Regions from separate parts of the Flavobacterium sp. WC2409 genome, predicted to be linked through region 1. Evidence: riboswitches for the same ligand, from Rfam matches in the RefSeq annotation. Region 1 holds a riboswitch; each other region holds the start of a gene.
What was found. Region 1 has a riboswitch for S-adenosylmethionine ahead of AB3G34_RS05870 (Na+/H+ antiporter NhaC family protein). Riboswitches for the same ligand answer to the same signal wherever they lie in the genome.

Region 2: another riboswitch for S-adenosylmethionine. It lies ahead of thrA (bifunctional aspartate kinase/homoserine dehydrogenase I); the one in region 1 lies ahead of AB3G34_RS05870 (Na+/H+ antiporter NhaC family protein).
Region 3: another riboswitch for S-adenosylmethionine. It lies ahead of AB3G34_RS16525 (homocysteine S-methyltransferase family protein); the one in region 1 lies ahead of AB3G34_RS05870 (Na+/H+ antiporter NhaC family protein).

What each region holds. Positions count from the first base shown of each region.
Region 1 covers NZ_CP165625.1:1,350,901-1,353,174, forward strand. Annotated here, with positions in the region: gene sucD (succinate--CoA ligase subunit alpha) at 1-410, shown strand, start outside; gene AB3G34_RS05865 (hypothetical protein) at 499-921, shown strand; SAM-I-IV-variant riboswitch at 1,041-1,137, shown strand; gene AB3G34_RS05870 (Na+/H+ antiporter NhaC family protein) at 1,196-2,274, shown strand, end outside.
Region 2 covers NZ_CP165625.1:3,845,516-3,847,789, reverse strand. Annotated here, with positions in the region: gene thrA (bifunctional aspartate kinase/homoserine dehydrogenase I) at 1-1,200, opposite strand, end outside; SAM riboswitch class I at 1,281-1,389, opposite strand; gene AB3G34_RS16460 (hypothetical protein) at 1,565-1,771, opposite strand.
Region 3 covers NZ_CP165625.1:3,860,643-3,862,916, forward strand. Annotated here, with positions in the region: gene AB3G34_RS16520 (NAD(P)/FAD-dependent oxidoreductase) at 1-577, shown strand, start outside; SAM riboswitch class I at 670-789, shown strand; gene AB3G34_RS16525 (homocysteine S-methyltransferase family protein) at 1,063-2,064, shown strand.

The DNA.
Region 1 (2,274 bases):
GAACATTAACATATGAAGCGGCTGACCAAGTTGTAAAACAAGGATTAGGAATCACTACTGCAATTGGTATTGGTGGAGACCCAATCATTGGAACTACTACTAAAGAGGCAGTTGAATTATTGATGAATGACCCAGAAACAGAATGTATCGTTATGATAGGTGAGATAGGTGGTCAATTAGAAGCTGATGCTGCACATTGGATTAAAGCTGATGGTAACCGTAAGCCAGTTGTTGGTTTCATTGCAGGAGTTACCGCTCCAGCAGGAAGAACAATGGGTCACGCAGGTGCTATTGTAGGTGGATCTGATGATACTGCTGAAGCTAAAAAACAAATCATGAGAGAATGTGGAATTCACGTTGTAGATTCTCCAGCAGAAATTGGTAAAAAAGTTAAAGAAGTTATCGGATAATTGAAAAATTAGTGGTGATTTCAAGTCATTATAAAAATGCCTCACTTTTTTTGTGAGGCATTTTATTTAATATTAATACAAAAGAAAGATGTACAAAGAATTAAAAAAGTTTAAGGTAAGCGATAGCTTCACTTTTACAGCAGACGATAGCTTAGAGCAAGTATGTAACGCTTCTGAAGGAAGTGGTGTGTTTTTGGTTTATGCTGTTGCAGATGAAAAAGAGTTAATCATGGTGGGTTCTACAGGAACTGTTCAAAACGATGGGTCTTTGAAAATCAAAAATGGTGGTTTGAAAGAAAAGATTGTTGAAGGACACCAGTTTGCAAAAACAGGAAGAAAATATTCTTGGCCAACACAAATGGTAAAAGAAGATATTAGCACTTTAGAAGTGGTTTGGTACGAAACTTTCAACGAGAAATCTAAAGGGATTCCAACATTCGTAGAAGGACAAGTGTTACAAAACTTCTTAGATGAAAATGGAAGATTACCAAAATGGAATGTGGCTTTCTAGTCAGTTTCAAAAATTATAATTTATTTATAAAAAGCTTTACTTCGGTAAGGCTTTTTTGGTTTTAAATTATAAAATCTAGTTTACTATTGCTTTTTATATAAAATAATATTTACTTTTGCACCCGTTATCACGAATCTCATAATGAGATAGCAACCTGCAACAACGAGCAAGGTGCTAAAACGATAAGCCAAATCCTTTGGAAAAAATGTTGTTTTACATTCCCATTTTTTTGCTTTTGTTTTCGTAATAATACTATCATTTTTAAAACTGATTTATGACTCATTTATTTAAAAAAAAGGGAAGTGCTTATGCTTTAATTCCTTTATTGATTTTTATTTTTACTTTTTTAGGAGCCGGAATTTGGCTTGATGACTTTTATGCGTTACCTGCTCCAATAGCGGTTTTAATTGGAATTATTGCTGCTTTTTTACTGTTCAAAGGTTCAGCGGATGAAAAAGTAACCACCTTGATTGCAGGTTGCGGAGAGAGTAAAATTATGACCATGTGTTTGATTTATCTATTAGCAGGTGCTTTTGCAGTGGTTAGTAAAGCAATGGGAGGTGTTGATGCCGTGGTAAGTCTTGGAATTAATACTGTGGATGTGGCTTACTTTCCGTTGGGGATCTTTTTGATAGCCGCTTTTTTATCAACTGCTACAGGAACTTCTGTAGGTGCAATTGTGGCAATTGGGCCAATTGCGGTTGATTTGGCTAATTCTAGTGGTGCTTCATTGCCTTTGATTGCTGGTGCTTTATTAGGAGGTTCCATGTTAGGTGATAATTTATCTATGATTTCCGATACGACAATTGCTGCGACACAATCCTTAGGTTGTGAATTGAAAGATAAATTTAAAATCAATTTATTCATTGCTTTTCCAGCTGCTATTATTACGATCGCAGTATTCTTTTATTTGGGATTGAATTCTGATATTACTGCAGTAGCTATTCCTAAAACAAGTTTTGAATGGATTGCAATTGTGCCTTATATTTTAGTAATTGTACTTGCATTGGTTGGTGTTGATGTATTTTCTACCTTGATTATTGGAACTATATTGGCTGGATTGATTGGGTATTTTGGAAATCATTTTACGTTAATGGAATTTGCTCGAAAAATTTATGAAGGATTCACCAGTATGACTGAAATCTTTTTACTATCGATGCTAACTGGAGGTTTAGCCGCTATGGTGGATAAGGCTGGAGGTATTGATTTTTTATTGCACCAAATCAAAAAACGCATTAAGAGTAAAAAATCAGCCCAAGCGGGGATAGGTGCTTTGGTGGGTTTTACTAATGTAGCTATTGCTAATAATACCGTTTCTATTGTTATTACTGGAGGAATTGCCAAGGAAATTAA
Region 2 (2,274 bases), 1.4 Mb from region 1:
ACCGTCTTTTTGATAGGTTTTAAAACTTTCTAGTAAAGGCTTATAGTTTCCGTTTTTGGCAGCGATGGTTAAAATATCATCAAGCTCATCTGTTGCTTTGCCACGTGCCGAAACTACAACAGCAATTTTTTCTTCTTGCTTTACTTTACTTTCAATAATATCCAAAACTGTATTGATTCCTTCGCCGTTAGCCAAAGATTTTCCACCAAATTTTACTATTTTCATCTGCTTTTTATTTTTAAAAACAACTTCTAATAAATTGTCTAATTGTTCGTATTCCATCAAGAAGGCATCGTGCCCGTGTTGTGAGTCAATCTCACTATAGAATACATTATTTTTAAATTTTTTAATTTCATTGTAGGTTTCTCGATTTTCTTTTGCTGTAAAAAACAAATCCGAATTGATTCCTACAATGTATATATTGGCATCTACTTTTGAAATAATCGATTCTAAAGACTCATGATTCCGAGTAATATCAATTGTTTTCAACAATTGATTCATCATTTTATAAGCAGATAGTTGAAACCTTTTTTCTAGTTTTTCTCCGTGGTAATTCAACCAACTTTCTACTTGAAATGTTTCGAGTTGCACATTGATATCCCTATTAAATTTTTCTTTGAAAGATTCAGGTGTTCGGTAGCACAACATGGCGTGAATACGGGCATCTTCAATAGGTTTTTTAGAATTATTAAGGATTTGCTCTTGCAAATAACAATTAGCAATCAACCAGTCTGTCGCTTTCCAATCTGTAGCAATAGGAATAAAATTTTGTGCCAATTTAGGTTCCAAAGCTAAAATTTCCCAAGCAATTCCACCACCTACAGAACCGCCAATGAGAGCAAATAAACTATCAATTTTCAAAAACCGAAGTCCTTCGATGAAAATCCTAGCAATATCTCTGGCGATAAAATCTCTGTAATTTTCGATGGTAGCCGAATTGAATCCGTTACCTGGTACATCAAAAGAGACAATAGTATATTTTCTAGTATCAATTGTTTTATCGACACCCACGATATCATTCCACCAACCTGATTCTCCAATAACTTGTGAATTTCCGGTCAAGGCATGGTTTATTAAAATAATGGGAGCCGTATGCAGCGGAGCACCAAAAACTTGATAACTTAAGTTGAGGCTAGCGTATAATGCACCATTATGGGTGGTGAAATTTTGTAAGGTAATATGTGTTGGTTTATTTTCCAATGTCAAATCTTTTATTGATTTTGATTTGTATTTGGAAATATTAGAAAGAAAAAACTAGGGAATTACTAGAGAATTTCTTGTTGTTATCTTTCCACTTTTGGGAGTGGTAGAATGCAGCACCTTCTTCGATTTCTCAAAGGGTTGCTAAGGCTTCATCGGGTCTAATCCCTCGTCCTTTCTTTATAACATTTCAATACGTTTGTGAACTTAATGATGCAAATTAACTACTAATTTTTTAAACAACCAAATTTTAAACATTCTGATTTTTAGCTAAAAATATATTTAACAAAAAAACGCAAGGCATCGCTGAATATAACTATTCAGAAATTACTCGCGTACAAAAGGGATGTTGAACAACTTCCAATTAAATGAAAAGTGTATCATTTTCTTTTGAATACATTAAAAGTTGTAATGAATTGACTGCTTTTTTAGATTTTTTTGAGTCTGGTATTTCCATTCCCAATCTTGGATTCACTAATTCATCAACAACTAGTCCGTTGTCCGTATTTTTTTTGCCTCTTAAATTCCTTAGAAACCCCAATGTTCTTGAAAATTTGTTAGTTGTACTCATGATAATTATATTTAAGTTAGTTTGTTTTCTCTTTATTATTTTAAAAAAATTTAGATACCAGAATAAAAAAAATCCTTTTGGACAAAATACCAAAAGGATTCAAGTTATATAAAACTTATACTTTTGGAATCAACAGACCTTATCGCAAAACATTGCGACAACTATCTGAATCTTTTTATTTGAAAATATTTTCATTTATTTATTTTTATGAATCGTACTATTTGTATAAATTAAAAAAGCCTCCCAATTGTCTTGGGAGGCTTTTGCTATATTATATTATATATAATTTAAAGCAATAACTAGCTCCCGAATTTCTTCGATAGGACTACAAATTGTTTACAAATATTAAAATTCATCTTTGGTATTTTTTACTGAAACAAATATCTTATTTAATTCTGTATCTTCCAAATAATTCACAACTATTTAACGATATTTTCATCTTTAAAATGAAAAACAGAGATACTATTAACAAATAACACTGATAATGTTATGAAATCAATTAC
Region 3 (2,274 bases), 1.4 Mb from region 1:
AGGAGATTCAGCATTGGACTGGAGTATTTTCCTTTCTAATGTGGCTTCTGAGGTGACATTGATTCACCGTCGTAACGAATTTCGTGGTGCATTAGATTCTGTTGAAAAAGTACAAGAATTAAAAGATGCCGGAAAAATTCGTATGATTACCCCTGCTGAGGTCGTAGGAATAAACGGAGCAGAACATATTGAATCAATTGACATTGATGAAAATGGAGCGCATCGTAAAATTGAAACAGATTTCTTTATTCCTCTTTTTGGTCTTACACCAAAATTAGGTCCTATAGGACATTGGGGATTAGAAATTGAAAAAAATGCAATCAAAGTAAACAATGCTTTAGATTATCAAACTAATATTCCGGGTATTTTTGCCATTGGAGATGTGAATACCTATCCAGGTAAATTAAAATTAATTCTTTGTGGTTTCCATGAAGCAACATTAATGTGCCAGGCAGCGTACCAAATTATCAATCCAGGGAAACGATATGTGTTGAAATATACTACAGTTTCTGGTGTTGACGGTTTTGACGGAACTCGTAAAGAGGCGCCAAAAGCAGTGGTAAAAGCTATAGTATAACAATTTATCACATTCAAGTTAAAAAATATAGCGCTAATACTTGCAAGTATTAGCGCTATGTCTTTACTTTGCACCGTTCCTATATTTATTGAAAGTTATCACGAAAGGCGGAGGGAAAGACCCGATGAAACCTTAGCAACCCTTTATCTTTAAAGAAGGTGCTACATTCTACTTTATGCTGAACTTGTTTCAGCATCCAAGATAGATAACACAAGAATACTTTTACAGTATTTCTCAAACCTTTTCTTGACAACATATCGATATTTTTTTAGAGCGAATGATTGGTGCTTTTTTACCATCATCCTTCCTGCTTTCCGTTTCAATCTTTTTATCCTGAATTTAGTTCAGGATCCTGAACTAAATTCAGGATAAAAAGGATTTTCACTGCAATCAGGGCTAAAAAGAAACAATAGTGAACTTTTGTAATTAATAATCAAAAGTATAAATCACAACAAATCATTGTGGTTTACAAGAAATAAAAAGTTATGTCAAGTATTCAAGAAGCCATTAAAAAAAACATACTCATCCTCGATGGAGCGATGGGAACCATGTTGCAGCGCTACAATTTCTCCGAAGAAGATTTTCGTGGAGAGCGTTTCAAAGATTTTCCACATTCCTTAAAAGGAAACAACGATTTATTGTCACTTACACAACCACAAGCCATAAAAGCGGTTCACGCAGCTTATTTTGAGGCTGGAGCTGATATTGTTGAAACCAATACCTTCTCAGGAACGACTATCGGAATGGCCGATTATCATCTGGAAGATATTGTATATGAATTAAACTACGAATCGGCAAAATTAGCCCGTGAAGTAGCCGATGAATGGGCAGCTAAAAATCCAGACAAACCTCGTTTTGTAGCGGGTTCAATAGGACCAACAAACAGAACAGCAAGTATGTCACCAGATGTAAACGATCCAGGATATAGAGCCGTAACTTTTGATGATTTGCGCATTGCGTACAAGCAACAAGTAGAAGCATTAATTGACGGAGGAAGTGATTTATTACTCGTTGAAACTATTTTTGATACACTAAATGCCAAAGCAGCCCTTTTTGCGATCGAAGAAGTAAAAGACGAACGCAATATCGATATTCCCATCATGGTTTCAGGAACGATTACCGATGCTTCAGGAAGAACACTTTCTGGGCAAACAGTAGAAGCTTTCTTAGTTTCGGTTTCGCATATTCCATTATTGAGTGTAGGATTCAATTGTGCCCTTGGAGCTGATTTGTTGAAACCATACTTGCAGACTTTATCACAAAATACTTCTTTCAATGTATCAGCGCATCCTAATGCAGGATTACCAAATGCCTTTGGAGAATACGATGAAACGCCACAAGAGATGCAAGCGCAAATTAAAACCTACTTAGACGATAATTTAGTAAACATTATAGGCGGTTGTTGCGGAACAACACCAGAACACATCAAGTTAATTGCTGATATCGCCAAGGATTATAAACCAAGAGTTTCGACGGCAACAATGTAAACGGGGATAGAGACGCAATTTATCGCGTCTAAAACTGCTACATTATAAGTAAATAGCTTTTCCTGCAAGGTTTTTTTAACCTTGTAGGAATAAATTGAGAAAGTGAATCGAGAAATAAACCTACAAGGTTAAAAAAACCTTGCAGGATTGTAGGACGAGAGAATTCGTTTCTCGTAATGATAGGGGCATTGCCCGCGTGAGGGATAGCAG